One region of the Paenibacillus sp. Soil724D2 genome, then DNA from elsewhere that is predicted to be linked to it. Evidence: riboswitches for the same ligand, from Rfam matches in the RefSeq annotation. Region 1 holds a riboswitch; each other region holds the start of a gene.

Region 1 (10,316 bases):
TGAATTTAATGTGCGAAAATATATTGGAGATGACGCTGCGATGGAAGATTTGTTCTTCCGCGCTTTGGATATCAAACCACAAAATCATGAGATGGCCCAGGCACTTATGAATGAAGAGCAATCCCATACACCAACACTTCGCCGGATGTCGCAAATTGGCGGTTGACCTTAGGAGGAACAGACGCTAGTGAGCAGTGATACTAAGCTTAAGTTTGGGCGCAAAGTGATTTCCGTTGAGGAAGCCCGAAGCATGCTTTTCGAATACGTTAAACACACCCCCATAGAGTCAGTTCCGCTATCTTCCGCTTTCGGTAGACGGCTGGCTGTGGACATAGTTGCCGATCATCCGGTGCCTCATTTTCGCAGATCAGGTGTTGATGGCTATGCCGTATGTTCAAAGGATATTGAACAGGCCACACCAGAAGCTCCTGTTGTATTGCGTGTTATAGAGCGAATTCCTAGCGGAACGGTTCCTCAGCATACCATCCAATCTGGTATGGCTGCTCGTATTATGACGGGAGCCCCAGTTCCTGATGGTGCGGATACTGTCGTTATGCTGGAGATGACGGATTCCTTGCAAGATAAGGGGACAAGCTCCTACCAGGTGAGTATCAAAAAAAACATAACCGCAGCAAGCAATATAACCCCAATAGCCGGTGAAATCGGTTTAGGGGATATATTGCTTGAGCGAGGAACACAGATTGGGCCTGGTGAAGCGGCGATATTAGCCACTTTCGGCTACTCGGATGTATCCGTTTATCGGCAGCCAAGGGTCGCCATTTTCTCAACAGGCTCTGAGTTGTTGAATGTGGCAGAAGCGCTGCAGCCGGGACGAATTCGTAACAGTAACAGCTACATGCTGGCGGCGCAGGTGGAGGCTGCTGGGGGATCGGCGGTTATTATGCAGGCGCTTTCGGATGATGTAGCAGAGGTAGAAGCGGCGCTGCAGGATACTTTCCCTAAAGTGGACTTAGTCCTCACCTCCGGCGGTGTTTCCGTTGGCGATTACGACGTGCTTGTTGATGTCTTTGAACGATTTGAGGGCAAACTGCTGTTCAACAAAGTGGCCATGCGGCCAGGTACTCCAACGAGTGCAGCCTTATGGAACAATCGGTTGCTCTTAGCTTTGTCTGGTAATCCGGGCGCCTCATTCGTTGGGTTTGAGCTGTTTGCCAAACCGCTGATTAAAGCGATGGCAGGGGATCACTCGCCTTATCCAGAAGCGGTCACGGCTCAGTTGGATGTAGATTATGATAAAGGCTCCGCTTACCCGCGTTATGTTAGAGGAACGACTCATGTGGACAACAACGGGAGTCTGAAGGTTAAGCCATCAGGTATTGATAAGTCCAGTATTATGGTTTCTATTAAAGACGCTGATTGTTTGATTTACTTACCTGCCGGAGGTAAGGGGTTCGTAAGAGACGAACGTGTAATTGTGTATCCTATAAAATAAAGATGGCCTACCTATCGCTGAACTTCCGTTAAGAAGTCATTGAGGGTAGGCCATTTTATGCTTGAACAGTCAATGCGAGTGAGTACCCATTACTATTGCTTTGGTTAATGTGATAGACCAGTCAGCATCATTCCAGGAGACATGAACTATTTTTATTTTTTTATATCATCCAATACAAGAGATTTTGCGAAGTATATAATAGTTAGGAGGCTTGGGAAAGGGGATCCTTCATGAATGGTACGCGTACCGACCAAGAATTAATGATACAAATCGTGGATAAAGATGCCGATGCGCTCAAATTTCTATAGGGGAAAGAAACCCCTGTGAATGCTGGCACTTTCATGACACATAACGGTGCAGGCGGGTTATATTACACCTTTAATCCGAATAATTATGACACGATTGCCATTACGTTAGAGCCCGATGCTCATGGCGTTATGCCCAGAGGAAAGCCAGTTCTGGCTGCTGCATTGTTAAAAAGCTAATCTATTCTAAATGAGGTGATTTGAGATGAATGAAATTCGCACATTACGACAAGAGGAGCTTCTAGAGAGTTTTTCTCTATCTGAATTTGCTTTTCAATATGAGCTTACCGCAGAGGAAAAGGCAGAGCGGATAGGCTCTACAGATCCTAATCAAGTGTGGGGTTATTTCGTTGACGGCGCTATGGCTGCAAAGCTCACCGTACTTAACTTTCGGACTTGGTTAAACGGGAAGAGCTTCGCAATGGGCGGTATTGCGGGCGTTGCAACATGGCCTGAGTACCGACGCAATGGGATGGTGGGGCAGCTTCTAGTTCAAGCGCTTAAAGCGATGAGAGAACAGGGGCAGACAATTTCCTTTCTTGCGCCGTTTAAGTTTGAATTTTATCGGAAATATGGCTGGGAAACCTACGTGGATTATTTGAAATATGAAATTCCTGTAGATAAGCTTCCTAAGTTTCAAGCTGCTGAGGGCAGCTCGATCTTACGTGTAGCGAAAAGCGGAGAGATTTTGGATCCGATCTACGCTAAGTTTGCAAAAGCATACAATGGTATGATGGAGCGGGATGCGGACTGGTGGAATAATCGCTATTTGAAGTTTAAAAAGGGTACAGCTGCTGTCTACACGAACGCTCAAGGGGAACAGCGGGGCTATGTATTTTACCAGATAAAGGACTCGTTGGCGACCATCCATGAGTTGGTTTTTCTTGACGAGGAAGCAAGACGCGGCTTATGGAAATTCATAGCAGATCATGATTCGATGATCACCAAAGTCGAAGTGAAAGCACCTGTAGATGACCAACTTCCATTTCTGTTGCACGATCCAAAGTTCAAACAAGAGAAGATTACTTATTTCTCGGCGAGAATTGTGGATGTAGAAGCTTTTCTGACGGAGTATGTGTTTGAAGCCCGCGATGGGGCGGAGACCATATATCTACATATTTCAGACACGCATGCGGATTGGAACAAAGGTGTCTATCGATTGCAGTTTACTGACAATGGGAAGGCGGCCGTTGTAGCGAAGTTATCTGAAGATGAAATACCTGCTGGCGACCATCTACTAAGCTGTAACATACAGACGTTGACGGCTTTGTTCATGGGTTATCAGAAAGCAGGATTTATGGCCCGAATCGAGCGTCTTCAAGGCTCTGAGGAACTTGTTAGCCGGTTGGAAGATGCGATTCCGCGGCGGATTACCTATTTAGCGGATTTCTTTTAAATAAATAAAAAAAGACGGCACCTTTGGTATAAAACCATAGGGGCCGTTTTTAGTTACGAGACCATTTCGGCGAAGTTTCTCTGTCCTTTACCGAATAAAGTGGCTTGCTACCTTTGGCGGTATTTCCAGAAAATCATGCAACTTCGGACTAAAGAGTGACTTAGAATGGTTGCATCGGATTGCCGCAAACTTTATCGTTGCCCCTCAACTGTTTCAGATCATCCAATTCTTCCGCCGATGAAATGTCCCGATAGGAAGGTCATGAATGGTCAGCCATTGTTCCAGCCAGCCCGGCTTGTTCAGTCGGTCTTCGGTGTAACTGCTGCCTCTTCAGTCGTGAAAATCGCTTTTCATAAAATCGTCCCATAACATTGTGCTTCATCTCCATTTCTTTTATGTGATGCGTCTGTGTTGTAACAACCAAAATATCATTTATCTAGTTACTTGCCAATCGTCATGGTTCATGATATAGTACATTTCGTAACCATCGTTATTAAAATAAATGGTTACGTAAATGAGGGAGGAATTCGTTGGCCCCACTATACCGGATGGAACATACGGTGAATCCAGAATTTCGCTGATAATTTAGTTATCCTATTATTCAAAGGAGGAGTTCACATTATGTATAACGCAATCGTGATAGGAACAGGTCCTGCAGGATTGACCGCTGCTATTTATTTAGCACGTGCCAATCTGGATCCACTTGTCATTGAAGGCCCCGAACCAGGCGGGCAGTTAACCACCACAACAGAGGTTGAAAACTTTCCAGGGTTCCCGGACGGAATTATGGGACCGGAACTCATGGCTAACATGCGAAAGCAAGCAGAGCGCTTTGGTGCTAGATTTCGTACAGGCTGGGTTAATAGCGTCGATTTATCTATTCGTCCATTTAAGCTGATGCTTTAAGGCAGAGAAGAGCTTATAACCAAAACATTGGTACTTTCGACCGGTGCTTCGGCTAAATATCTGGGTATTCCCGGCGAGAAAGAAAATATTGGGCATGGCGTGAGCACCTGTGCCACTTGTGACGGTTTCTTCTTCCGAGGGAAAAAGATCATCGTTGTAGGCGGTGGCGACTCCGCCATGGAGGAAGCTCATTTCCTTACGAAATTTACTTCCGAAGTACGTGTTGTCAATCGTCGCGAGGTGCTTAGAGCTTCGAAAATTATGCAGGACCGCGCTTGCAATAACAGTAGAATTACGTGGAGCTTGAACAAAACACCGCTTGAGGTAGTAGCAGGCAGCAACGGAGTAAACGGGTTGAAAGTAAGAAATAATACGACGGGTGAGGAAGAAATTATCGAGACGGATGGCATTTTCGTCACAATCGGTCACACGCCGAATACGAAATTCCTAAACGGACAATTGGAACTTGATGAAGTCGGTTATCTAATTGTTAAACCGGGCACTTCCGAAACAAGCATCCCTGGCGTGTTTGCATGTGGAGATGTCAAGGACAACAAATATCGTCAGGCGATTACGGCCGTGGGTAGCGGTGCAATGGCAGCTATCGATGTCGAGAAATTTTTGGAGCATAACGAAAACCATTAATTCACAATATATGGAGAAGGGATCGATAACCATGGAACGTATTCAAACACAACAGCAATTTCAGGAGAAAATCAACGGTGAAGGCTACACAATTATGAAATTCGATGCGACTTGGTGTCATGATTGTAAAAACTTGGAACTGTTTATCGGTGATATTATAAACGAACATTCGGATAAGCAATTCTATGCTGTAGATTCCGAGCAATTCGAAGAGCTTACCGAAAAATATGACGTCAGAGGAATTCCCAGCTTGCTCGTATTTAAGAGTGGGGAGAAATTAGCTCATCTGCACAGCAAATTTGCAAAGACCCCTGCACAAATCCGAGAGTATTTGGATACGATCAATTAATTCGTAACATTAACCCAATATCGAACGTTTTCTTATTTACCAATCCCCACTATTTGAAAGGCGATGAATACGATGTTTCCACTTCGCAATGTGAAACGCAGCTCGACGGATACCGACAAAATCCAGCACTTTCTTAAACAAGCCCAGATTGGATTTCTCGGCCTATCTTCAGAAGATGTTCCTTATGTCATTCCACTCAATTTCTCTTGGCTGAACAACGCCATTTATTTTCATGGGGCGGAAGAAGGAAGAAAAATCACTTATATCAAGCAAAACCCTCGAGCCTGTTTCACCATCAGCGAAAATTACGGAACCATCACGAGCCCGATACCCGCTAAAACGGATACCGCCTTTATGAGTATCATCATCGAAGGCAACTTGGAACGCGTAACCGATTTAGACGAAGCTACGGCCGCCATGCAGGTCATGCTGGACAAATATGTGCCAGGCTATTATGATCGGCCGCTGGGGCGGAGTCATTTGGATCGGTACGTTTCCCCACTAGGTAGTAAAACCGCCATCTTTAAATTAAGCGCGGAGTCCTTGACAGCCAAAGAGAAAGAAGAAATCCCGGATCGCATGTTCTATGAAGGTAGAACAGTTCAGAACGACCGGGCGTAACTCCTCTGTTCAAAGAACCGCCCGAGATAGCCACAACGGTTGTTTCGGGAAAATCAGATTTCGATCGCGGCTCTTTTCGTGCTCGGAACCTTCAACCTTCATCAGGTTGTCGCAAGATTTCTCGTGGCAAAACCGTTTAGAGCGGTTCCGGGATACGCCGTAGTAACTTTATTTCATAAACAATCGAGGAGCGATACTAAATGAAAACAACTATTTTCGAAGAATTGATCAATATTAGAGCACAAACACTGGGAAAATTGGAAGGCCTAACTGAGGAACTCGCGGACCGCATTCCTGCTGGTTTTCGCAATAATATCCGTTGGCACCTTGGTCACATCTATTTCGTTACGGATTACTTGGCGCTATCGCAGCTGAATATCCCGCTTCATCTGCCAGAAGGGTTTACTGATCGGTTCGTTTCCGGAAAGTCGCCATTGGACACGTACCCCGCTTCGCTTCCTAATCCGACATTGCCAGAACTGAAAACCTTGCTGACAGAACAGCTGGATAGAATTCGCAAGCAGTATCCGATGGACCGCTTGAACGAAAATGTAGCTGCGATTAATACGTCCACGGGACTCGCTCTAGTAACTCCAGAGCAATCGCTCCGCTATAACCTATACCATGAAGGATTGCACTTCGGAATCCTTTCCACTTATAAAAGATTATTGTCCCAAGAATAGCAAAAGCGAAAAATAGCCTCAAAATGAGAGGTTCCTGATAAAATTCGTCGGAATAGAAAAAGGTACAATCACTTCCAAAGAAGAAGCGATTGTACCTTTTTTCTATCTATTTTCCATTGATCCGGCTAACCGGCAAAGTAAACTATTGCTGAAAGGCGATGAATAGCCTGTCAATGGTATGCAGCGAAGCCATTTCCGATGGAGCCCATTCGCGCTGATGTGAACAAAAATACATTTAACACGAAATAAGAAAAACAAAAACCCTCGAGGGTAGTTCAGTCAAATAAGGGGCAGCACCAGATCCAGATAACTGGGATAGAATGCAAGCCACCTTCTCATACTAACTATGAGACAATGGAGGTGAACGCTATGCCCAAAAATGACGCCGATCCCAAGTATGACCGTGAAGATAACAAAGCAGATAAGAAAAACAATCAGCAAAATAACGCTAATTTCATGGAAGAAGCTCAAACGCTATCGAGCAACGAGGCACCTGATTACGTCCCAAGTTTAAATGGTATCCCCAAGAATCAAGTTTAAGTAACTGCAGGCTGCTCTTCTCATCCCAATAGGATGGAGAGCAGCCTTTCTAGTTTTTTTCTGGTTGTTCTGCCCTAAATAAAAAAAGCTGATTTCTTGAGAAGTAAATCTCAGAAATCAAGCTTTTTCTTATAAGCTATTTTAATTGGATAGTTTGTAAACTTTAATGGTTTGGATACCAAACTTCTGCAAGGATTTCTTGGATCCTGGGATAAAGATATCAACACGTTTGCCTTTGATTGCACCGCCTGTGTCTGTTGCATAAGCATACATGCCGCCTGCAGGTAGGCCATTGAAATTATAACCTTCTATATAGAGCTTAGATCCAAGAGGAATCACCGAGGGATCAACAGCAACGGTTCCAATACCTAATGGATTCCCCATATAATCAAAAGCTCCGTAGCCGCCATTCTCAGATGGATCTGCTGAATAGGCAGTAGATTGAAACAATTCATAATCTGGCGCATGCTTATTGCCATCTTTACTTAGAATAGCTAATTTGCTGCTAGCGTCCCACTGAACGGGAATATCGGATGCTTTGCTTAAAAAACGAAGAGGAACGTATACGCGTCCATTTTGGAATTCCGCATGTGTGTCCATCTCGACACGGTTGCTATCGATTTCAGCTTCCTTTTGTCCCGATACTAAGGTAATCGAATGTTTGTCGTTATTTAGCGTGACCTTGATCTCATCGCCTTCTCTTTGCCACTTCACGTCATAACCAAGCTTCTCCGTTACGAAACGAATCGGTACTTGGGTAGAATGATTGTCATCTAGAAATGGTTGAGCATCCGGAAATTGAACCAAGTCATCATTGACTTGCACTTTCACGTCCATCTCAGCGGCATGCGCCGTAAATGGGGAAAGAAAGCCTCCTGCCAACACTGTTAAAGACACAGCAAGGCTAGTTAACCCTTTAGTAATTGTATGCAATTGGTAATCCTCCTTCAATGAGCCTTCGAGGTTAGTTGACGGGTTCGGGAAGAAGGTTCTCCCTAGTCTGCTCCTTTGAAGAGCAAATATTCACCCCATGTAAATCGTCCCCCGTACCGGCACTTTGTCTGTGCACCGGACTCGGCTTCAAATAGTTTAGCATTCGAGGCTCGGCGGGACAACGACCAAAATATGGATGGAGGTCTTAGCACGTACTGGACTTAGGTCTAGGTACAAAAACAGTCGCGAGTCCGTTTTGACGTATAGCTGTTTCAGGTACGATAGAAGCATGAAGAACACGTGAAGGGCGGTAAACAGAATGAGTATGGATCGATCAAAAGGGTTGGCACTAGTTTTAATCACGGCAGGTTTACTTATTTGTCTGCATCATTTGGGTGGTCATGTTCATTTAATGGGCTTTTTATTCCCGGCAGCTATGCTTGGATTAGGCTATGTAGGGATTAAGAATGGGAAGAAAATTGGATGGTTTTTCGCCGGCTTGGGCGGCTTGATACTGACTATTAAACTATCGGGCTTCATCGCGATTGCGTTCGCAGCATGTTTAGTGGTGTATGGTATTCATTTATTGAAGAAACGAAATGAATTTTAAATCAACAGTAATGGGGGTGTAACAACATGAGTATATTGGATCGCATTGGAAAGATGGCAGAAGCAGCATGGCATGAAACGGCCGGCAAGCTTGATCACCATGATCGGGGGAGCAGCATGATCGAGAAGCTGGAACAGCGCTATCAGGATGCGCTGCAGCGAACTATTGAACTGCGAAGCCACAGTGTGAACGCAGAGGAGATGGCGCAGCTGCGCGGCGAGCAGGCCGAGCTGGCGATGCGCGCCGGCGATGAAGAGCTCGCGCGGCTAGCGCTGCAAGAGAAGCAGCGCGAGGAAGCCGCTTGCGAGCACTACCGCGCGCAGTACGCGAGCAGCCAGGACGTGTGCCTGGCGCTCGCGGATGAACTGCGCGGGCTGCGTGCGGGGCACGCAGCCGAGGGGGTGCAGCCGCCGAGCGGCGGGCTGCACGAGAAAGAGGCTCGCGATACTTGGCGCGAGCTGGAAGTGACCGGCCGCGAGCTCGGCCGGGAAGCGCTTCAGGGGCTCCGCGAAGCGGGCCGCCTGTCGCAAGAGACGCTGAAGGAAGCCGGCGGCAACCTTCAGCAGGAACTGCGCACGCTGCGCGGCAAGTTCCAGCAAGAGTGGCAGCAGCATCGCTCCAGTGATGATACCGATCCGCGCGGCAAGAAATAGCCGCGTGTTATCCCTCCAGCGCCTGATAAGTAGGCGCTGAGGAGCCCTTGACCTCCATGATTCATACGGAAGCCTTGCCGCGCAAGGATTTGCATCTTGGAGGTCGTCCATTCTTATGGTATGCTAGGAATCTATATGAACTAATTAAAAGTCAGCCAGAGGAGGTGCAGCGATGGGAGAAGAAACTAAAAGCAACCGTAACCGCAATACAGCACTAGTGCTGATTGGAGCCGGTCTTTTTTTGCTTCTAGATCATACGATAGGCTTTTTCCCCATTCTTGCCATTATCCTCATCTTGCTAGGCATTCATCGGGTCCGTTCACGCAAAGAGCGCAAAGGTTATGTACTGATCGGCATAGGGGCAGTGATTTTATTCGGTGATCACATTACTATCGTGTTCTCTATTGTTTTAATTTCGCTAGGTTTGTTTTTCATACGATCTAAGCAAGTACACAAAGACGATACGTACATGCAAAAGCAGAAATTGGTGGATAGCGTCCGTTTAGGCCGTGAGCCTTGGATTTTACGGAACAGTTCAACTTGGTACATTATTGGAGAAACCTACATTGATCTTTCACTTGCGATTTTGGAGCAAAAGGAAACCACGGTCATCCTGCAAGGTGTTGTAGGGGATGTAGATATAAAAGTGCCGGAGGATATCGGTGTCGCTGTGACGGCTTCCATCTCATTTGGGCAGATTCAAGTTGCGAATGAGCGTGAGTCAGGGGTTATGAACAAGCTGATTTGGCAGTCCCCTAACTATGAACTTTGCGATCACCGCGTGAAACTTGTGCTTTCTTACATCGTAGGAGATATCAAGATCAAAGTATTGTGAGAATGTGCGCTTAGGCACGCGTAAAGATCTCGAGGAGGTTCATCACCAATTGGACGGCTATAAACGGCGATTAACGAATATGATATGGCGCAGCATGAGTGAATCGATCATCTTTAGTTTCGTTGTGTTTGGCGCGATCATTTATTTTTTGAATTCACGCAATCTGATAGTGCCCTTTACGAGTTGGCAAGAGGGCGTTAAATTTACATTCATGGCAATTTTGGTAATAGGCGGCATTGGCGCTGTGTATGGCTTCTGGAATAGCAACCGAATTACTCGGAGGCTTGAGCCGATGATGGAAACGATGATTTTGCTCGAAAAAGGGACGTTTGCCCGCGGCGGCTTCCAACACGGTGAAGATGAAATCGGACGCCTAGGGGATCAGTT
Region 2 (10,316 bases), on a different contig from region 1:
TGCCTATCCCCGGCGCGAATGCGGCTCTGTCGGCGCTGATTGCATCAGGCTTGCCGACAGAGCGTTTCTGCTTCGTCGGTTTTCTCCCCAGGGAGAAAAAGGATCAGACGAAGGTGCTTGAAGGGCTGCAGCATACGCAGGATACGCTGCTGTTCTATGAATCGCCGCACCGTGTAGAGAAAACACTTACCCGCATGGCGGAAGTGTGGGGGGCGGAGCGTCGGGTGTGTCTCGCCCGCGAGCTGACGAAGCGGTACGAAGAGTTCCTGCGGGGCACCATCGCAGAGTGCCTCGCGCATTTAGAGCAGTACCCGCCGCAGGGCGAGTACTGCGTGATCGCCGAAGGCACATCGGAGAAGGCAGCCCGCGAAGCAGCCGATGGCTGGTGGGAGGCGATGACACTGGGCGAGCATGTTGAGCACTACGAGCAAAGCGGGAGCGATCGCAAGGATGCACTGAAGTTGGTCGCGAGCGACCGCGGACTTTCCAAGCGTGATGTGTACAATGCACTACTCGAGCGCTAAAGCGCGCGGGAAGTGCGGCGTTCCCGCCGCACTCGCCGCTATATCGTTCTCCCGGACAAAAAAAGATCTCTAATCCGTGGCCGAAGCCAACAAATTAGAGATTAGAGGAGATATGAAAAAGGTTAGAATTACCAATAGGATAAGTGCTACTTCTATTATATACTACTTTTCTTATTTTGTCACAGGTGTTGGCATTTCTGCTAAACAAATATGACAAACAATTTTTCCTTTGAAGTAGGATACGTTTTCAGCGTTTCCACAGAAGATACAAGCAGGCTCATATTTCTTCAACATGATGCGCTCGCCGTCTACATAAATCTCCAAAGCGTCTTTCTCACCAATTCCCAGCGTGCGGCGCAACTCGATTGGAATAACAACGCGACCCAATTCGTCAACTTTTCTTACAATTCCCGTAGATTTCATCATATATATAAACCCCTTTCGATTTTATCAAAAATTTATCAATATCGTCATGTTTCGACATATCTTCTTGCCTAATGATACCAACGATTCCCAAAATAGTCAACCATATTTTCGTCTATTTGAGGTTATAATTCAAAAAAATTTTTAATATTGTTTCTGTTTAAAATATGATAAAAACCAAGTAGAATAAGGGAATGTAAGCCATATATTACGTGTGACCTCCTTAAAAAGCTCAAAATTAAGAAGATAAAGGGTCTCCAAGTAAGACAGAGAAATTGGAATAAGTATTTCGACATAATGCGACAATTGTGTCGAAGTGACAAAGAGAATTGTCGAAATTATTTAAATTTGCTAAAGAGAGGTTGTGAATGAATGAAGGAAGAGAAGGTTTTTAAAGATCCGGTTCATAAATATATTTACGTGCAGGATAATACGATTTGGGATTTAATTAATACGCGAGAGTTTCAGAGACTGCGCCGCATAAGGCAGTTAGGAACTTCTTATTTAACTTTTCATGGTGCTGAGCATAGTAGATTCTCTCATTCACTAGGTGTCTATGAAATCACTCGGAAAATTATTTCACAATTCGAACGCAATCACTATGAGGATTGGCCTCAAGAGGAACGTCTGCTCTGCCTTTGTGCGGCCTTGCTCCATGATCTGGGTCACGGACCCTTCTCGCACTCCATTGAAAAAGCTTTCGGAACGAGACATGAAGACTGGTCATGCAGAATTGTCCTTGGAGATACGGAAGTGAATAAAATCCTCAGTCGAGTGTCACCCGATTTTCCGAAAAAAGTGGCAGGGGTTATTTGTAAATCGTATAGTGAAGAAATTGTGGTTAGCCTTGTATCCAGCCAGTTGGATGCAGATCGCATGGACTATTTACTGCGCGACGCCTATTTCACTGGTGTAAATTATGGCACGTTTGATCTGGAGCGGATTCTTCGTGTTATTAGGCCCTATAAGGGGCATATTGTTGTTAAAGAAAGCGGAATGCATGCCGTAGAAGACTATTTAATGTCTCGCTATCAAATGTATTGGCAGGTGTATTTCCATCCCGTGACACGTAGTGCGGAAATTTTGCTGCACAAAGTTTTTGCGCGGGCTAAACATTTATACGAAGAAAATTATACGTTTGGTTTTATGGTTGAGCCTATTTTGCATCTGATTCAGAATAAAATTACGCTGGAAGATTATTTACTATTGGATGAGTCTGTTATGCAGACGATGCTAACTTTCTGGAGTAATGAGAAAGATCCTATTTTAGGTGATATGTGTAAACGGTTTTTGGATCGTAAGTTGTACAAATACAGCACCTTTGATGAATCTAATCAACGTCAGATTAAGCTGATGGAAAAAGTGATGGCCGAGGTCGGATTCGATCCTACCTATTACATGGAAATTGACTTTCCATCGAATCAATCCTATGACGTGTATAGACCGGGGGAAACGGACGATAACTTGCCGATTTTTCTGCTGGATCATAAGGAGACCTTAACGGAGATTACGCATCGATCTGAGATTGTTCAGTCCATCAGTGGATTCCAAATGGGTAAGCATCATGTGTATTATCCGGAGGAGCTGTTGGAACGGTTGAACGCAACCAATTATCCTGATTTATGGGCACTGCTTGGCGAGCAAGATTAACTAGAAAAATAAGTGAAGCAGAATATTACAACTTAAGGGAGAACGAAGATGCTAACGGATTCACACACACATTTAAATGCTGAACAATTTAATGAAGATCAAGATGAAGTGATTGGGCGAGCGCTGGACGCCGGAGTGACAAGAATAGTGAATGTAGGCTTCAACCGGGAGACCATACCCAGTTCGATTGCCCTCGCTGAGAGGTACGATTTCATTTATTCTACCGTAGGTTGGCATCCTGTTGATGCAATTGATATGATGCCTGGCGACTTAGAATGGATTGAAGAGCTGTGCAAGCATGAGAAAGTTGTTGCCATCGGAGAAATTGGACTAGATTACTATTGGGATAAGTCACCGAAGGATGTACAGCAGCGGGTATTCCGGGAGCAAATTCGTCTAGCGCGTAAATTAGGGATGCCCATTGTCGTACATAATCGAGATGCCCATCATGATATTTTGCACATTTTAAAAGAAGAGAAGGCCGAGGAAGTGGGGGGAATCATGCACTGCTTCTCTGGAAGCTGGGAGACAGCGAAGCAGTGTCTGGATATGAATTTTCATATTTCTTTTGGAGGTCCAGTTACATTTAAGAACGCTAGGCAACCGAAGGAAGTACTGGCGCAAGTTCCGCTAGATCGTATATTAATTGAGACCGATGCTCCTTACTTGACCCCCCATCCTTTCCGCGGCAAGCGAAATGAAACCGGTTATGTTCGCTTGGTAGCTGAGATGGCCGCGGAAATTCGAGGTATGACTTTGGAAGAGATTGCGGAAATAACAACAAACAATGCCATTCGATTGCTAGGTCTCAAGTAAGGCATTTTTCTCGAACCTACGGCGAAGTACAATACCGCAGCTGAAAGAAATGAAGATGAGACTGATGAGTGGAACGAGCAGATAGATGGGTGAAGAGCGAATCATAAGAGGAATCGTCAAGATACATAGCTCAAGCAACAAGACTGACCAAATGATAATGGCCAATGAGCCGGCCTTCGAATTCTGATTGAGTGGGTACATCTCGAGCCAGAACGTATAGCGGTGGGCGCGTTCGAGCGACGATAACTGAACAAGGGAAATCACAAGTGAAATCATGAAGATTAAACTCCTTGCAGTACCGCTGCTTGAAACGGCTATAGCGAGCACCCCTAACAAGGTGATACGCAGTACGATAGCGAACAGCTCCGTACGCTGCAATGTCTTCATATATAGATATAAATAGGAAGCATCTTGTCTAAAAGGTATGAACCGTGTAAGCCCGCTGATCCAACTTCGGCGGGCTATTCGCGTTCCCATTTGAGGCACATCCACGAACCAGCTGAAAAAGGCATAAAGCCGAGCTTGCTGCTGACTTTCCTTGGTGATCAAGTAGTCCCAGCCGATGACGTATTTAGATACGAAATGAACAGCTGCTAACCATACGAAAATGAGAAGCAGCGCCGCGCCGCTTGCCCATAAAATGCTGGTTAGAAATTGCAGCGATATGAGAGCAGTTGTTGCAATCCAGCGAAAGCTAACCGAAGCTAATCTGGCACGCTCGTGAGCAAATCGGCTCTCCTGCCAGCTAGCTAATAAATTAGCTAGCTTTAATAGAAGAAGTAGTGCAAGCATTAATAAGAAATGCTGCTCTGAAGCGCCCAGACAGTGATGATAAAGCGGCCATAAAATAACCCAAGCAATAAATGTCCAAAAAGCTTGCAATGTCAAACTGTACATGAATCCGCTTCGGAAATAAGCGCCCATTTGATGTTCGATCCGTAACAAAAACATGCGGTCTGCTTTCCTTACCAATGTACGAATGGGGCTTGAAGATAGAATCGGAACGAGCAGCAGAAGCACGATCCACAGATAAGGATAATCTGTCGGAAGACGCTGTAGTATTTTTGCATAATAATAGGAAGAAATGATGACAAGAAACAACACGAGACCGATGAAATTACTACGCGCTGCGTATTGCCAATAGCCCATGGATTCCTTCATATAATGTTCGAATCTTTGCTGCCATAAGGTATGGGTGTTGATGTCCATATTTCTCATAACTAATCCCCTTGTACGAGCTTATAGAAAATGTCGTCTAGTGACGCTCCCGGAAGTTCGGTTTGCCCGCGTAATTCGACTAAATCACCCTGCGCAACCATGCGACCTCGATGAAGGACAACGTAGTTATCGCAATATTTTTCAATGGTTGACAAAATATGCGATGAGATGAGGAATGATGCTCCTTTATGTTTCATTTTGACCATTAATTCTAATAAGGAACGGATCGCTAAAGGGTCAAGGCCGAGAAAGGGTTCATCGATAATATATAACGAGGGTTCGATCAGAAATGCGTTCATAATCATGACTTTCTGTTTCATTCCTTTGGATAAATGGCTGGCGAAGCTGTTCAGCTTGTCCTTCATTTGAAACTGCTCCAAAAGGGAGCTAGATCGAGCCAAATAGTCGTCCTTCGACAAACCGTAGGCCATAGCGGTTAGCTCAAGGTGTTCTCGGATCGTAAGCTCTTCGTAGAGCTCAGGACTTTCGGGTACATAAGCGTAAGTTGCGCGATAGGACAAAGGATTTTCAGCTAAAGTGAGTCCGTTGATTCGAATCGATCCTTTTTGCGGTTGAAGAAGGCCGAGAATGTTTTTGATTGTCGTACTTTTACCCGCACCATTAAGTCCGATGAGTCCCATCATTTCACCTTGACGGATAGAAAAGGTTAGGTCATGAAGAACAGGTTTTTTTGGTAAATATCCCCCGTATAAAGAGTCAACTTGTAGAATGGAGCCCATCTCATTGCCTCCCTGATTAGCAAATTATTGGTATTTATGAATCACTTTCCTATACGATCATTATAAACAAATTTGTAATTTAAGCCTAGTTTAGGGGTGGAAAGTTGAAAAGAGTTAGTATACGTACGTGAAAGTGAGATATAAGTAGATATAAAGCTGTTTTATTGTTCATTTAAGCGAATTTTAGTTGATTTAGCCCTTTTTAGTAGGTGTTAATCCCTTTACAGGTTAAGATTAACAGCGTAATATACTTTTCATAATAACTTAATAACCAATTTGCCATTTTTCCATTCGCTGAGTTCCATTTATGGGAACGGGGGAACCACTGTAAGCTGAAGAAGCATGCTTCTTGAGTGAACAGAGTGAGTAACAGGGGTGAATCTTTGAGTATACTTCGTATGCTCTTAGTAGGGCGACTCTCACGTCCGAATCCGTCAGCTAACCTCGTAAGCGTAAGAGAGGTAACGATTGTCGTGCGTGCTATTTGTGTATTTTATTATACCAACTAAGCCAGCGAGAAGAGTCCTCTTCTTGCTGGCTTTTTGTCTTCATAAAGGGCTATACACATTTCGGACGACTAAAAATTGCCCGGAATTCATATGAATGTTGAATAGGCAAACTGGTGTGGGACGACCAGAAGGCAGCGGTATAGCACCGTACTGCTGATGGCGAACACGTTAAGTTAAACTAAAAAACCTTAGTCGCGTCAAATCTAATCATGCTGTAACCTGGCGGCGAGGCTTTGAAGGAGGACCGAAGAAGTGGGCAGTATCTCTATTAGCGAGACCCATGTAAAACGATCATCCAGCATGTCCTTCGCATTGCGATGGAAGCATGAAAACTTGCGTTTGATTTTAAGTCTAGCCATAATTTCAATCGCAATGACTTTCATGTTTTTGGTGTTGTTGTACGGTACGGCTACCAAGAGCGTATCCGTGGTTGTGAATGGACAAGAAACTGTTGTGCAAACGAAGCAATGGGTCCTGCAACGCCTACTGGATGAACAAGCCATAAAGATTGGTGAACACGATGAAATTTCTACTGCACCAACGACAACAATCAAGGGTGGAGACAAAATTGTCATCGAACATGCCTCACCGATTCAATTGACTGCTGATGGAAAGACCACCACTGTTTACACAACTGCAAGAACGGTAGAAAGTGCATTGCAACGTTTACATATTGCACTTGGGGAGCACGATCGTTTATCTCCCGAACCGACAGCCGCTCTGAGCTCAGGCGATGAAATCAAAATCGTCCGTGTGAAAAAAGAGACGGAGGAAGTAACTGAGCCGATTGCGTTCGATACGGAAAAGAAGAGCGACGCATCGCTGCTCAAAGGCAAAGAGCAAGTCGTCCAAGAAGGTAAAGAGGGCGTACTCTTGAAGAAGAAAGAAAAGACTTTCGAAGATGGTGTTTTAGTCGCGGAAGCAGTTGTGGGTGAAGAAGTACAAACAGAAAGTATTAATAAAGTCGTGTCCGTGGGCACGAAAAACCCTGTTGTTGTTCTCTCGTCTTCATCACCTAGTGTGGATGAGGTTTCGAAGAATGGTGTAACATTTGGGTACAAACAAATCCTGAAGAATGTGAAGTTGACTGCCTATTCGGCAGACGTGGCATCTACAGGTAAATCCGAAGGAACTCCTGGTTTCGGTAAAACCTATACAGGAACTACCGTGACAGAAGGCAGAACAATAGCTGTTGATCCTAAAGTTATCCCCCTAGGATGGTGGGTTTACATCGAGGGCATTGGCTTCCGCCGGGCTGAAGACATTGGCAGCGGTGTGAAAGGTCAAATGATTGATGTCTTCTTTGAAGATCATGGTTATGCCAATAAATTCGGAACGAAGCAAGGGTACACCGTGTATGTGGTAGGACCGAAAAAGCCATCTGAAAATTAACGTGTAAACGTCAGTTTCAGCGGGAAGAATGTCATATATACGTTGCCAAGTAACAACTTGGGCGAAAGAAGAGGGGACCCCTCTTCTTTTTCTGCGTTGAATATGAAAGTATAAGCTCTATACTTTAGCTCAACCTTGACAAACGCGCTCGTCCCAGAAGGACGACGGAGTCGTTTATCCTTGGTACTGGGAAGGGAACTGCTTATGATCAAAGAAGTAATTGTCGTCGAAGGCAAGGACGATACAGCTGCTATTCGCCGAGCGGTAGAGGCGGATACGATTGAAACAGGCGGCTCTGCAATTGGACAAGCCGTACTAAAGCGTATTGCACTTGCGCAGCAGCGAAGAGGCGTTATTATATTCACGGATCCGGACCACGCAGGTGAACGGATTCGGAAGATTGTAGCAGCCAAGGTGCCTGGCTGCAAGCATGCCTTCATTACGCAGGAGCAGGCCGAGTACAAGGGGGATATCGGCGTCGAGAATGCGACGCCTGAAACGATCCGTCAGGCCCTACAGAGCCTTCGCACGGAATATGATGGTGCGGTTTCACAGCTGACCATGGAGGATCTCATGGCCGCAGGTTTGATTGTTCATGCTGAGGCGGCTTCTCGCCGGCTGATTGTGGGTAAAGCATTAGGAATTGGCTATTGCAATGGCAAGCAGTTTTATAAGCGCTGTGCAATGTTTCAAATCTCGCGTGAGGAATTTGAGGCGGCTTTGGAGCATTTGGAAGTTGATAAGTAAAGAGTTGAAAACAATGCGTAAGTATTCACTTGTCACCACGTATTGAGGGTTTACAAAGGCGTTGATTAGAAAACGATAAATATCGTAGAGTCGTTTAGCAACTTTATGAACGTAGATGGACTCCAGTAGTTGCCATTGTTGTAGTTTCTACAACATCGCATTCCAATTGGCTATATCAAAGTTGAAGTGGTAGTTCTTACAATATTTTTGACCCATTTTTGGAAAAAAGTCTGGATTTAGTCCCAAGGGTTATATATATTAAGCAAGATGTAATAGTAAAGACGGAATTTGAGCAGCAATTGTTGCACTTCGAGACTGTTGATTCATTGTGCTCTACTCACAACTGGTAGGTATAACTCCAAAATTAGATTTTAGAGTCATTCAGCTTTTGTAAGGGTAGATGGAGTGGTTGCGAATGTTGTATTTTCTACAACAATTCACACGTACAAAGGCTATTTTCAACTTGAAGTTGTAGTTTGTACAACATTTTGAACCCATTTGGTGCGATATGGCCTGTATAGGACCAAATTGTTGTACATGATACAACAACAAAAGGAGAAAGGCGAGATTTAGGCAACAATTGTTGCACTTTCTACAACATCATTCAACCGCCAATATGGATTTATTTGTCCAGCAACCTCAATTGAGCATAGATGACGAATGATCCCGATTTAAGAATGTAGAGCGAGTGAATTGACAGTCTCCTTCCTGCAACATTATCCAACTGAAAGTATGTATTTATCAGTAAACTCTCATGAGATTATATGACTATGCATACCGAACTTCCAGTAAGATTCCATTGTAGAAATAAATTTCATGAGATTTGGCGCAGGGTTTGAAGGCGCATATGAAAGATAATGAATATGAAATTCAGAACCTATAGATAATGAGGTCTATATCATGAATATACCCAACAATGAAGTGATTGTAACAGCAGATGACGTAGCTACACCGAGTAAAACGAAACAAATTATTAAGAGAAATGGTCTGGTGCTCAAAAAGAGCTTGGGTCAAAACTTTTTGATTGACCAAAATATCCTAAGCAAGATTGTCATGGCTGCTGAGCTCGGGCCAAACAAGGCTGCGCTTGAGATCGGCCCCGGCATTGGGGCGCTCACGCAGCAGCTGGCCAAGCTCGCTGGCCGTGTCTTGGCCGTCGAGATCGATCAGCGTCTGCTGCCCATTCTGGCCGAGACGCTGGAGCCCTATCCCCACGCTACAGTCGTCCATGGGGACATTTTGAAGACCGACCTGCCGGAATTGTTCCGGCAGCACTTCGAGGGCATGGACGGCGTCAGTGTCGTCGCCAACCTGCCCTACTACATCACGACACCGATCATCATGAAGCTTCTCGAAGAGAAGCTTCCCTTGGAGAACATCGTCGTGATGATTCAAAAAGAGGTGGCCGACCGCATGGCGGCTCGCCCGGGCACCAAAGATTACGGCAGCCTCAGCATTGCCGTGCAGTTCCACTGCGAGCCGGAGCTTGTCACAATCGTGCCGCGCACCGTCTTCGTGCCGCAGCCGAACGTCGACTCCGCCGTGATCCGGCTGCGTGTGCGCAAAACCCCGCCGGTCGAGGTGGCGGACGTGGACTTCTTCTTCGCCGTTGTTCAGGCGTCCTTCGTCCAGCGGCGCAAAACCCTTTACAACAACCTAGCAGCGCGGTTCTTCACCAAAGAAAATAAGCCTGAGCTGGAAGCTCTGCTGCTCGGCATTAACATAGAGCCTTCGCGTCGCGGCGAAACGCTCAGTATGGAAGAATTCGCGCGCTTGTCGTCGGCTCTTCTCGCGCACGGCTGCAAATAACCCGCACCAAATGCCTAGTCCCGCCATAGGATACCCCTAGGAGGGGATTGTGCTATGAGGCAAGGAGACTTTGTTACCCGTAAATCCTATGGCGGCGACGTCATGTTTAAGATTGAGCGCATAGAGCAGCTGAAGGCTATCCTGCGCGGTGTGGATTATAGGCTGCTCGCGGATGCGCCTTTAGTGGATTTGACCATTTCAAATCCGACGGATGTCATGGATCATCCGCGATCGAGTTCACCCGAATTTCGGGAGTCGCTCCGGCGTCTGGCGGTATCCCAGTTGCAGCTGCAAGAGAAAAACCAACTCTCAATAAACCATAAACAAAATACCGATAAAAGCTACTTCGAAGTGCCTGGCAAAGTGCTGCACCTTGATGGTGATCCTACTTACTTACGTAAAAGTATGCAAATCTATGGGGAATTGCGTGTGCCTGCCGAGGGGTTTTATATTCCTGAAGCACAAATGGCGGATGCTCTTCACAGGCT
Region 3 (10,316 bases), on a different contig from region 1:
AACGGTCCTATCCCATGATAACTGGGATGGGGATGGAAATTTCAGCATCAATATGAACATGTGGTGGGGCACGAACGGCACCACATATCGTCTATATGAGAACGGCGTTCTTATCAATACGCAAACATTCACCGATTATACGCCACAAGCGCAATCTGCAGCTACGATGATCCATAATAAACCGATTGGCACGTACGAGTATCGATGCGAGCTTGTTAATTATGCAGGAACAACATCCAGCGATAGGGTTATTGTTCAAGTAAGCAAATGATAGTCTGAGAATGAAACAATGCGCCACCCCTGTTCATTTTCTATGAATAATGGTGGCGCTCGTTTTGATCGATACTTTTTTCATGTTTTAATTCTGCATGCTTGAGGTTCTGTTCAGCTTCCGAAATCTATATAGTAGGCTTGAAATGAGGTTCATGCGAAGGTTTTGAACAAGCTCACCGTAATTTCAGTTGACATTGATTATTATTATCACTAATATCAATTGTAGTGATATATGCGATGGCGGGGAGAGATCGAACATGAAAACGATTAAATACTGCTGTAGAAATGAAAAATTCGGATCCAAACAAATATATAAGTCCTTGAAAAACGAATATCCGGACCTGAAGCAGAAGAAGAAAGACTGCTTAGGCAATTGCAAGCATTGTAAGAAAGAATGTATCGCCATGATCGGTAAAAAGGAACTGTTGTGTGCAGCTTCGCCTGACTTACTTTATGCTCAGATCAAACAAATTATTGCTGAATCTAGAGCAGAAAGCGTGATGGTTTGAACTTAACCCTTCTTAAATTGCTTCTTCCGTTTGTATTTGTATGCGGAGTTCTGGTAATCTTGTATGTATGGGGAATACGCAAGAGATAACCATACAGAAAGGGTGTGTGCATCTATGTTAAACGATACACTTACAGAAGCGCTCAATGAGCAGATGAACTATGAGTTTTACTCCGCGCACGTCTACTTGGCTATTGCTGGTTATTGTGCTGCGGAAAGCTTAGATGGCTTTTCAAACTTTTTTATTGTACAAGCTGAGGAAGAGAAATTCCATGCGATGAAAATTTTCAAATTCATAAATGATCGTGGGAAAAAGGTTAGCTTTGCCGGTATGGATACGCCTGTGAATGAGTACAAATCGATCCTAGATGCTTTTGAACATGCTTATCAACATGAGCAAGAAGTAACAAGACGTATTTATCATCTATCAGATTTGGCATTGAACGATAGAGAGCATGCGACTATGCAGTTCTTGAAATGGTTCATTGATGAGCAGGTAGAGGAAGAAGCAATGTTCGACAGCATTATTAATAAATTGAAACGCATTGATAAAGACAGTAACGCCTTCTACATGTTGGATGCTGAATTTGCTCAACGTTCGTTCACGCCACCAGCAGCGGTATAATTACATACGACTTTTATGAGGATGAGACTTACCTGTTTCGCGAAATTTGGCGAAGGGTAAGTTTTTTTATGTCTACTGACATGCAGTATAAAAGCTATTACACAGCACCCACGAAACCGCAATTGATCGAATTTGAGCCTATCTGGTATGTCACGATTCAAGGTCAAGGGGATCCGGACGGCATAGCCTTCTCAAATGCCACTGAAGCACTTTACACGCTTTCCTACAGCATCAAGGGGATTTATAAGAAAGAGGAAAAAGACTTTACTATGGCCAAGCTGGAAGGCTTATGGTGGGTGGATGGGGATAGAAAAGCCCTGGATGTACCAAGGGAAGAATGGCACTGGAAGCTGTTGATCCGAATGCCAGATTATGTGAGGGCAGAGAGTGTAGAAGAGGTCCGTTCTATTGCAGTGACAAAGAAAAAGGAGCTAACCGTTATCTCGGATATCAATTATGAAACCCTGCATGAGGGAGCTTGTGTACAAATGCTTCATATGGGGCCCTATGCAGCAGAACCGGAATCTTTGAAACAAATCGAGCATTTCTTAACTGAACATAGACGGAAGATCCGCGGCCTCCATCATGAGATTTATTTATCAGACCCGAGGAAGGTAGAGCCTTCGAAAATGAAGACGATTTTACGATATCCTGTTCAATCAGTAGAAGTGGTGACCGGGTGATTTTTGCGGTAAAATAAAAGAAAATGTCGATATTCACAGGGGGAGGGACGGCAGATGCAGACTCGTTATTTGGCGGAGGCGGTAAAAGCCTTTGGCATACTTGTCATCTTGTTCGGGTTTATGTATCCAGCCTCTGCTGTCCAAGCCTCATGGTTGGATCGGGTGAAAGACATCTATCAATTGCCAGAGAATGTGGAACAAATTCAGAAGGACTATGAGGCAACAAAGCAGCAATTAGAGGATCAGAAAGATAAGCTTTCTGAAGCCATGCGGCATTCGCAAGAAACTGAGGAACGGCTTCTTGGGCAAAACGAAACGCTTAAAAAGGAAAATGAACAATTGCAAGAACGCTTAAAGGCCATGGAACAAGTAGCCCTAGATAAAGAAAAGCGAAATCGGAAATTAACCTATATGGCTGTGACGGCTGTTTCGCTAGTTGTTTTTTATTTTGTGCTGGGCCGTGTGTTTCGATTCATTGTCTGGCGGAGGCAGAAGCGCAGAATGAGATAGATGTAGTCTACGAGGAGGTCGGTGTGTATGGAGGTATCTTTCGAGGAAGTAAGCTCACACGCAAAGATAGCCACGTTGCGCATCGAACAGAGGGAGTCTGTTCATGTGCTGCATCCGAACCAAATTGTCGCTTTTCAAGGAAAGTCTGAGCAGAGAGAAGATTCTTTCATGAAGCTGCCGAGTATGTATAGGAAGAAGCGTTTTGTCCAGTCACGGCTGCATGGTCCCGCCAATGTCATGCTAGGGCTGCCTGAAGGATACAGCATGGCTGTTATACCTATAGGAGCGGACGATGATCTTCTGTATGAATTCCGACATGTTTTGTTTTACACAGAGGGAGTCAGCTACACTTCTCATCTGCAAAATGTTAAGAATACATTGATTACGCAGGATCTTGTGAAAATGCAGTTTAAAGGTCCAGGCAAACTAGGACTTCTGACTGCAGGACCGATTTACCAAATGGCATTGGATGCTAAGCAGCCCTTGTATGTCGATACAAGCTGTCTTGTTGCCTATCCGCGGAATGCTCAGCTGCGTCTGTGTGTTTACGGCAATACGCTTGCCAGTCAACATATGAATTATCATTGGGAAATGACGGGGCAAGGTCATGTTCTCATGCAGCCTTGTAAGCCAGATCGCAAATTAGATGAGCATATGAAAAATGATAGTCTATTGCGTCGTATTGCCAAAGAAGTACTGCCGTTTGGCGGTATTTTTATCAAATAAAAAAAGGAAAGAAAAAACATTTGCATTTGTCTTCGATTCCTGATATATTATTCCTTGTCGCCTCGGAGAAACGTTAGCGAGAATGACAAGCAATTATACGATGCGGAAGTGGCTCAGCGGTAGAGCATCGCCTTGCCAAGGCGAGGGTCGCGGGTTCGATCCCCGTCTTCCGCTCCAACTAATTTGCGCCCTTAGCTCAGCTGGATAGAGTATTTGACTACGAATCAAAAGGTCGGGAGTTCGAATCTCTCAGGGCGCGCCATTTTCATAATACGCATCGGGACGTAGCTCAGCTTGGTAGAGCACCTGCTTTGGGAGCAGGGGGTCGCATGTTCAAATCGTGTCGTCCCGACCATCAATCCCTTTTAATATGCGGGCGTAGTTTAATGGTAGAACTTCAGCCTTCCAAGCTGATCGCGCGGGTTCGATTCCCGCCGCCCGCTTRACAGAAWAAGATCACCTTCGGGTGYTCTTTTTCGTTTGAACGGGYAAGGAAGAGAAGCCGTATGGGRTCGACCGTCCGTGAAGYCATCATCGAATATACCCAAGTAGGACGCGCGTCCAAATATACCYCTAGRCGCTTCCGTAGGAAGCATTTRAAATAAGTATTTGGAGTATTCCCGCCGCCCGCTTCATAGTAAGTGAAAAGATCACCTTCGGGTGGTCTTTTTCTGTAGATAAGAAAGTATAAGTTTTTTTATACTTTAGCTTCGAAATCTACCTTGACGAACGCGCTCGTCTCAGGAGGACGACGGAGTCGTTTTTCCTTGTTTGGGGTAAACAAAGGGAATCCACTCTATTTAACACCGATGGATTCGCTTTTTGGTTTAGGGTGAAGGGGGCAGCTGGATTAGTATGCCTGTATAAGGGATTTTTCTTGCTTATAAGTAGGGAAGTAGTTGTACTTCGTGCAACAATTTCCTTGGTTTCCTACTCTCCTAGCTAGAGATGTTGTATCCTGTACAACAATTTAGCCTTAATTCGTTCTAAAAGGCCACTTTTGGTCTAAATTGTTGCATTTTTTACAACACGCGTAGAGAAAACGCTTGATTCGATTGAGTAATGTTGTGCGTAGTACAACTTTAGTTGTTTGTCCGGATAGGAGGGATTCCGCAGGGGTTCGACCGTCCATGAAGGTATCGAAGGACTTACCCGAGAAGGATGATCGTCCTGTCGGTGAAGATTTAAGGATAAGCCGATACCAGCCCAAGCCTGTGATTCTGACAACTGATCTTCGTAAGGAGCCAGTCACTTTATTACACTAGAGATCCAATCACGATCGGATCTGGTTCTAATGTGAGCGAAAGAGGAATCATTCAATTCGTCGGGCTTTTTGGAGCATCATATTTTCTGTGACTACAAGCGAAATCAAAAGCATAATAACTTCTCAATAGTGATAATATCAATATCATCGCATTGAAGCGGACGTGGATCGATATCGAAATAGACATGTCTCAAGCCATAATCGCATATGCATGAAATCGAAGCTTGAACGTTGGTGTTCAGGCTTCTACTTTGTGCTGGAAAAAACACTTGTCAAAACTAACTATATTAGTTAATATACTAATTAAATTAGCATGTGGAAAGGGATGGTGCTCGACATGTCATTTATTGTATTTATGCTCTTATTTACAGTGTTATGCGGATGGCTGGAAAGTCTTGTTCTCAGTCGCTCGAAAAGGGAGGGAATGTAAATGTTTGCTGGACATTTTGGGCTTGCTGCAGCAGTGAAAGCAAGAACACCGGAGGTGCCGATCTGGGCGCTCATGCTTAGTACTCAGCTGCTTGATGTTGTATTCGTCCCTTTATATCTTTCTGGTGTTGAAACGATCGATACAAGCATCGGTACGGGATATGGGGAAGGGATTATTCATGCTGACTATACACACTCATTAGTTGGGGCGCTGCTCATTGCTATCTTATCAGGACTATTGGCTTGGAAGTTGTGGGGCAAAAGAGGAGGCGCAGCTATAGGAGGGCTTACCTTCAGTCACTGGATACTTGATCTTCTCGTTCATCGTACAGATATGCCATTCTTACCGGGGAATGCTGGAGGACTTCCATTAGTAGGATTTAGTCTGTGGCAGTGGCCGTGGGTGAGCGCTGCTCTTGAGATTATTCTCGTGGTTGCAGGTTCTATCCTTTACTTCCACACACTTCGTAATACCGCTAAACTGTCAAAACAAATGACAACAGACGGAAACTTAATTTGGCGTACACGTCTTGCGGGAGGTGTCATGGCCGTTCTATTGATTGCCTCGTTTATTTCAGATTTTGCTTTGCATTTATAACTCTATGGAAACTATTACCACTATGCAAAAGTTGAAAGTAATAGTTCAACTATGCTAGTCTAACATAGACAAAAAATGCCGAATCTCGGAGCAGCAAAAGCTCCGGTACGGGGGACTTCTTTAATTTGGGGTGAATGAATGCTCGGCTGTTTTACTAAACTGAGCACGCTAGGGAAACCTCTTCCCGAACCCGTCAACTAACCTCGGAGGCTTCAAGGAGGCAAGGTTTTTGAAATTTTTCACAAAAAGCTTTATTTGCTCATGCGCACTTGTTGGTGCGGCAGTATCCATTTTGTCCGCTCCCTCGGTTCAAGCAGCATCAGGTTCATCTTCATCCACTGTAAAAGTCCAGGTCAATGATGAGTTGGTTCAGTTCCCAGAAGTACAGCCATTTATTGACAACGCAGGAACGCTGCAAGTCCCTTTGCGAGTACTGTCTGAGAAATTGGGTTATCAAGTAGGCTGGGCGAAGCAAGAAAGCGAAATAGTGGTCACGTTGAAGAGCAAGCAGCAGACGATTCAACTTACAACCGACGAGAAGCAAGCGATCGTTAACAGTAAGAAGATTAGTCTGGAAAGCAGTCCGACGCTTTATCAAGGTAATACGTATGTACCCTTGCGTTTCATTACTGAAACATTCGGTTCTCCGATTGAGTGGAATGAAGCGAATCGTATCGCGATTGTGAATGTCGATGGCAAGTCGCACAAGCCAGCCTGGATTGCACCGCCACCAGCACCAGCTCCAAAGGTAGCAGCGGTAGCTATACCTTCCACGTCTGATCAAATCGTGCAAACAGCAAATACGTTCATGGGCACGCCATACGTTTGGGGAGGCACAACACCCAGAGGGTTTGATTGTTCCGGATTTGTGCGCTATTTGTACGAAGCTAAAGGCATTGATCTACCCAGAACTTCGGTTCAAATGTACGATCAAGCTGGAACCAGGGTTACAGACTTGAAGGTTGGAGATCTTGTGTTTTTTGCAGCAGGCAGTGTAAATCATGTTGGTATTTATCTGGGGAATGATCAATTCATTTCAGCGACAACGTCTAGAGGTGTAACGATAGATAGTCTCGCCAGTTCATACTGGGGATCCAGATATGTGGGAGCCAAAAGAGTTCTGTAAGTAAGCCATGTGGTGAAAAAGGATTAAATCATCGGGCATTTGTTTTCTATGAATCTTTCGAATGAAAGCATAGAAGGCAAATGTTCTTTTTTTACGCGAAATATTGCGATTTTTATCGAAATTTTATGGTTTTTAGCCTATAATGAAGAAATGTTTGGAAGAAAGCAGGTGACACGAACGGCATGCAATTAAGTGTCTGGAAAAGTTGGTTTTATAAAAAAAGACATTCGAATAAAGCAAATAGCATGTATATCGTGGAACAAGGTCCTGCCATACCAGAAGAGATTCGGGGAGTCATTGATCGATTTTTTCTTACGTATAATCATTTCAAAGGGGCAAGAAGCCTACAGACGGATACGTTTATAAAAGAGGTCTTTTACGCAACGAAACAGGATCCGAAGGATCAAAGGACAATTGAAGAGATGGAAGCCTATATTCAGCAGAAAAATGTGCATCGTTTGCGATTGAAATCCTTTGTTGTAGATGAGTATCTTCGTATAGGCGAAAAGGTTTGCATGATTGGTGTGACGAGGGAATTCAGTAATAATCAAAGAAATCGCGTGCTTTATTTTCTAACAAAAGAGGATCAGTCATGGCGCTTTCATCATATCGCAAGGTCTCACCATGGGACTGTTCTAGATAAGTTTGAAGTGAATGAGCAAACGGGGTTCGTGGTTGGAAATGAAAAAGCCGCTCTCCTCTTTCTGACACACTCCGGGTCTGCCGATGCATCCACCTATATTTTGGGTGATTATGTGCATGTGGAAGGTTATTTGGAAGTGGAGCCGGAGGTGAGCAGCCAACTGTATTACCGTATCGTACGAATGAATCGTGTGCACTAAAAGCGAAGTGAAACTCGGTAAAGCCGTGGATCCCATTGGACCTGTCCGCCTAAGGATTCAATAATGGCTCGTAAAGGCATATAAATATGACCTTCTAGTATGGTAGGTGCTTCAGGGAGTACGACGGATTGCCCATTCACAGTCATCACGGAATGATCCGGCCGAAGCTCAAGATTAGTAGAACCCTGATGAACAGTTAATGTACGGGTTGTCCCATTCCATTCAAATTTGGCACCGATTCTTTCTAGAATGCCCCGAAAGGGTACCATACTTGTTTCTTGCAATAAATACCCACGGAACTCATGTACGAATTGTCCATTTACTTCTAATTGGATTTGCGGATGATCTAGACGTTCCACGACAAGTGCATTGCTCAGCGCCCGACCCGGACTTCGCAGCATGGAGCCGTTCGCATACAGAGATGAACTTGCACCTCCGTCCATATTCATCGCATCCGTTAAACCTAGCTTTAGAAGAACTTGCGCCATATCCGCCATCGTAGCTGCGGAGAGCGTCCCCATGACGAACTGATGGGAAGCGTCTAGCCCAATGAAACTGCGTACGTTCGCACTCGTTGTGATTTTGGGATCAGTAAAGCCATCCCGTTCGAAGTCCAAATCAACAGCGCCATTGGTAAGCAGATGCGGTCCGGCTCCAATAGCAGCATCAACCGCTGTAAGTATTGAGCTTTCTCCGGTATCTTGATTATGGAGAGATGAAGACAGCTTCACCGTATCGCCAATATGGATATTAGGCAGCACATAGGTCTTATTGTTGGCACTATTTCCAAGTAGAAATACCTGCCCATCTTCGGGAATATCGACACTCTGTGGCGTAACGGCAGTAACTTTGCCCTCGCGGAGGACAACTTTGGTTGAGTTAGGAAAATCGATGGTCGGTCTAAAAGCGCGGGTGTACCAGACGACTTGATCATTGGCGGAATCACCGTAATATTTGTTCACACCCCAAGCAGTGAATGTGTAGGCTTTGCTCTGATGAGTAACGCTTATTTGGTGCTCCGTTTGGATTCGCCCAAAGCTGGCTGTTTTGTCGGCATGAAGGAGAAAGGCAGGATTAATGCCGGAATGCATGATTTCGCCGGAGCCAATCAGCAAACCATTCGGATAGCGCTGGGTATCATCCTTTTCATAGGCGTCAAAAAAAGTCCCATTGATCCCTGCAATCGCATGGTTTCTCGATAACATGGAGGAGAAGGATTCGTCATGACCAATGCCGCTTTCAGCCGTTACAGGCTTAACGCGCAAATAGGGATCAGTGAGATCCACGGTGACCCATTGCACAGTAAACGACTTGCCATTATGAGCAATCGTTCGGCTTTGTGTTTGAACGGTACCTTGTGCAGAAGTAGATGCTGGGAAGATAACGGCTGCTGAGAGCAGACAGCTGAGCATCACGGTGTAAGTAAGAGTGCGGAAACGCGCATGAGGCATGGCAGCTATCTTCCTTTCTGAATTTACTTCTTTTTTAATTCGCGCAGGGAGTAGAACGTTCCTCTCCAATTGATGCCACCTTGTTTCCAAGTTAGCCATACGGAGCGCACGATCGTATAGAGGAGCAGGGAAGCGCTGATAGGGAGCAGGAAAGCTTCATCCCCGCGTTTGCTCATGAGGCGGAACATTAGCTTGCGGTATAGCCATATTTGTAAAATGACAGCGACAGCATAGGCGGCACCTCTCCAGTCCCAAAGGAAGATCAGACCGAGCCAAGGACAAATAAAAAAGATAAGCTGCCCTAGACAAGCGAGTAAAGCAATAGTGTAGCTGTAGCGAAAACCGGAGAAAAGGTTTTTCTCCAGACCGATGATCGCTTCTTTGAGGGAGCGGTACCATTCGACTTGAAGGATATGCTTGCCGGAAAGAACCTTCTGCCTAAATCCAGCTCGTTTGAGGGAGATGCCTAATTGAAGGTCATCATCAGGTCTAAGGGCGATCGCTTTGTGCGTGCCAATGGCTTCATAAGCACTGCGGCTGACCATGTTAAAGGCACCTATTCCGATGCCCGGTTCACGGGCGCTATCAAGGTTGGCACGCCACGGGCGAACGAATAAGGAAAAAGAGAAGAGGAAGAAATGAACGAAACCTCTGAGCAGCGTGCTTCGCGCAATCATGTTAGGGGTCAGCGTGAGATGCTGTACGTCATGTTCCTTCATATAAGTAACGCTATCTGAAATCGTTCCTGGTGCAAAGATGATATCCGCATCTGTAAAAAGTAAGTACTGGCCTCTTGCTTGCTGATACCCTTGGTAGAGAGCATGGTTTTTGCCAAGCCAGCCTTCAGGCAGTGAGGTGATGTGAATGATTTGCAGCGGTGTGTGAATATCTGTTTTGCGCTGTGACCACTTCCGCAGCTCTTCAAGTCGGACGCCTGTAGCGTCCTGAGAACGGTCATTGACGGCAATGATCTCGAGGCGCGGATAATTTTGCGTGAGAAGGTGACGGACGGTTTCTAGGATGGTACTCTCCTCTTCTTTGGCGGCGATAATGACCGAAACGAGTGGAGGCTTGTCCGGGAGTTTCGTGGATTTGGGCAGTGTATGCAGTAAATGTATGCCTTTATGCACATCGAATGTGATATAAAGCCAGTAGAGGAGGGTCAGGATCGCGATAATTCCTAGGGTGGACATGGTGTGCCTCCTTAAAGTTTTGCTAGCAAAACTTGCATCGTAAGCATAATCTTGAAAGAATAGAAGTTGACCGCATTATATCATTCAT

What was found. A riboswitch is a leader RNA that binds a small molecule or an ion and turns the genes downstream of it on or off. The one in region 1 is predicted to bind cyclic di-AMP.
Region 2: it holds a riboswitch for cyclic di-AMP, as region 1 does, so the genes downstream of both, ASG85_RS20855 (3D domain-containing protein) here and ASG85_RS39755 (stalk domain-containing protein) in region 1, are expected to answer to the same signal.
Region 3: it holds a riboswitch for cyclic di-AMP, as region 1 does, so the genes downstream of both, ASG85_RS35225 (NlpC/P60 family protein) here and ASG85_RS39755 (stalk domain-containing protein) in region 1, are expected to answer to the same signal.

The regions. Positions count from the first base shown of each region.
Region 1 covers NZ_LMRY01000023.1:293,499-303,814, reverse strand. The annotation lists gene moaA (GTP 3',8-cyclase MoaA) at 1-166, shown strand, start outside; gene glp (gephyrin-like molybdotransferase Glp) at 188-1,453, shown strand; gene ASG85_RS38030 (hypothetical protein) at 1,777-1,938, shown strand; gene eis (enhanced intracellular survival protein Eis) at 1,964-3,154, shown strand; partial or broken gene trxB (thioredoxin-disulfide reductase) at 3,776-4,705, shown strand; gene ASG85_RS20600 (thioredoxin family protein) at 4,737-5,054, shown strand; gene ASG85_RS20595 (pyridoxamine 5'-phosphate oxidase family protein) at 5,127-5,675, shown strand; gene ASG85_RS20590 (DinB family protein) at 5,876-6,358, shown strand; gene ASG85_RS38755 (hypothetical protein) at 6,728-6,898, shown strand; gene ASG85_RS39755 (stalk domain-containing protein) at 7,040-7,831, opposite strand; cyclic di-AMP (ydaO/yuaA leader) riboswitch at 7,836-7,988, opposite strand; gene ASG85_RS20580 (hypothetical protein) at 8,151-8,441, shown strand; gene ASG85_RS20575 (PspA/IM30 family protein) at 8,468-9,094, shown strand; gene liaF (cell wall-active antibiotics response protein LiaF) at 9,267-9,929, shown strand; gene ASG85_RS20565 (sensor histidine kinase) at 9,979-10,316, shown strand, end outside.
Region 2 covers NZ_LMRY01000024.1:8,331-18,646, forward strand. The annotation lists gene rsmI (16S rRNA (cytidine(1402)-2'-O)-methyltransferase) at 1-524, shown strand, start outside; gene ASG85_RS20830 (AbrB/MazE/SpoVT family DNA-binding domain-containing protein) at 696-950, opposite strand; gene ASG85_RS20835 (HD domain-containing protein) at 1,320-2,597, shown strand; gene ASG85_RS20840 (TatD family hydrolase) at 2,646-3,413, shown strand; gene ASG85_RS20845 (ABC transporter permease) at 3,399-4,631, opposite strand; gene ASG85_RS20850 (ABC transporter ATP-binding protein) at 4,634-5,371, opposite strand; cyclic di-AMP (ydaO/yuaA leader) riboswitch at 5,654-5,839, shown strand; gene ASG85_RS20855 (3D domain-containing protein) at 6,133-7,272, shown strand; gene rnmV (ribonuclease M5) at 7,477-8,019, shown strand; gene rsmA (16S rRNA (adenine(1518)-N(6)/adenine(1519)-N(6))-dimethyltransferase RsmA) at 8,920-9,828, shown strand; gene yabG (sporulation peptidase YabG) at 9,883-10,316, shown strand, end outside.
Region 3 covers NZ_LMRY01000059.1:364,310-374,625, reverse strand. The annotation lists gene ASG85_RS35280 (DNRLRE domain-containing protein) at 1-271, shown strand, start outside; gene ASG85_RS35275 (DUF1450 domain-containing protein) at 531-782, shown strand; gene ASG85_RS35270 (ferritin) at 897-1,406, shown strand; gene ASG85_RS35265 (GyrI-like domain-containing protein) at 1,475-2,089, shown strand; gene ASG85_RS35260 (hypothetical protein) at 2,144-2,599, shown strand; gene ASG85_RS35255 (AIM24 family protein) at 2,627-3,325, shown strand; tRNA gene ASG85_RS35250 (tRNA-Gly) at 3,428-3,502, shown strand; tRNA gene ASG85_RS35245 (tRNA-Arg) at 3,511-3,587, shown strand; tRNA gene ASG85_RS35240 (tRNA-Pro) at 3,604-3,680, shown strand; tRNA gene ASG85_RS35235 (tRNA-Gly) at 3,698-3,768, shown strand; gene ASG85_RS39685 (hypothetical protein) at 4,456-4,590, shown strand; gene ASG85_RS35230 (hypothetical protein) at 5,020-5,616, shown strand; cyclic di-AMP (ydaO/yuaA leader) riboswitch at 5,683-5,843, shown strand; gene ASG85_RS35225 (NlpC/P60 family protein) at 5,846-6,742, shown strand; gene ASG85_RS35220 (hypothetical protein) at 6,925-7,584, shown strand; gene ASG85_RS35215 (stalk domain-containing protein) at 7,581-9,035, opposite strand; gene ASG85_RS35210 (glycosyltransferase) at 9,059-10,228, opposite strand.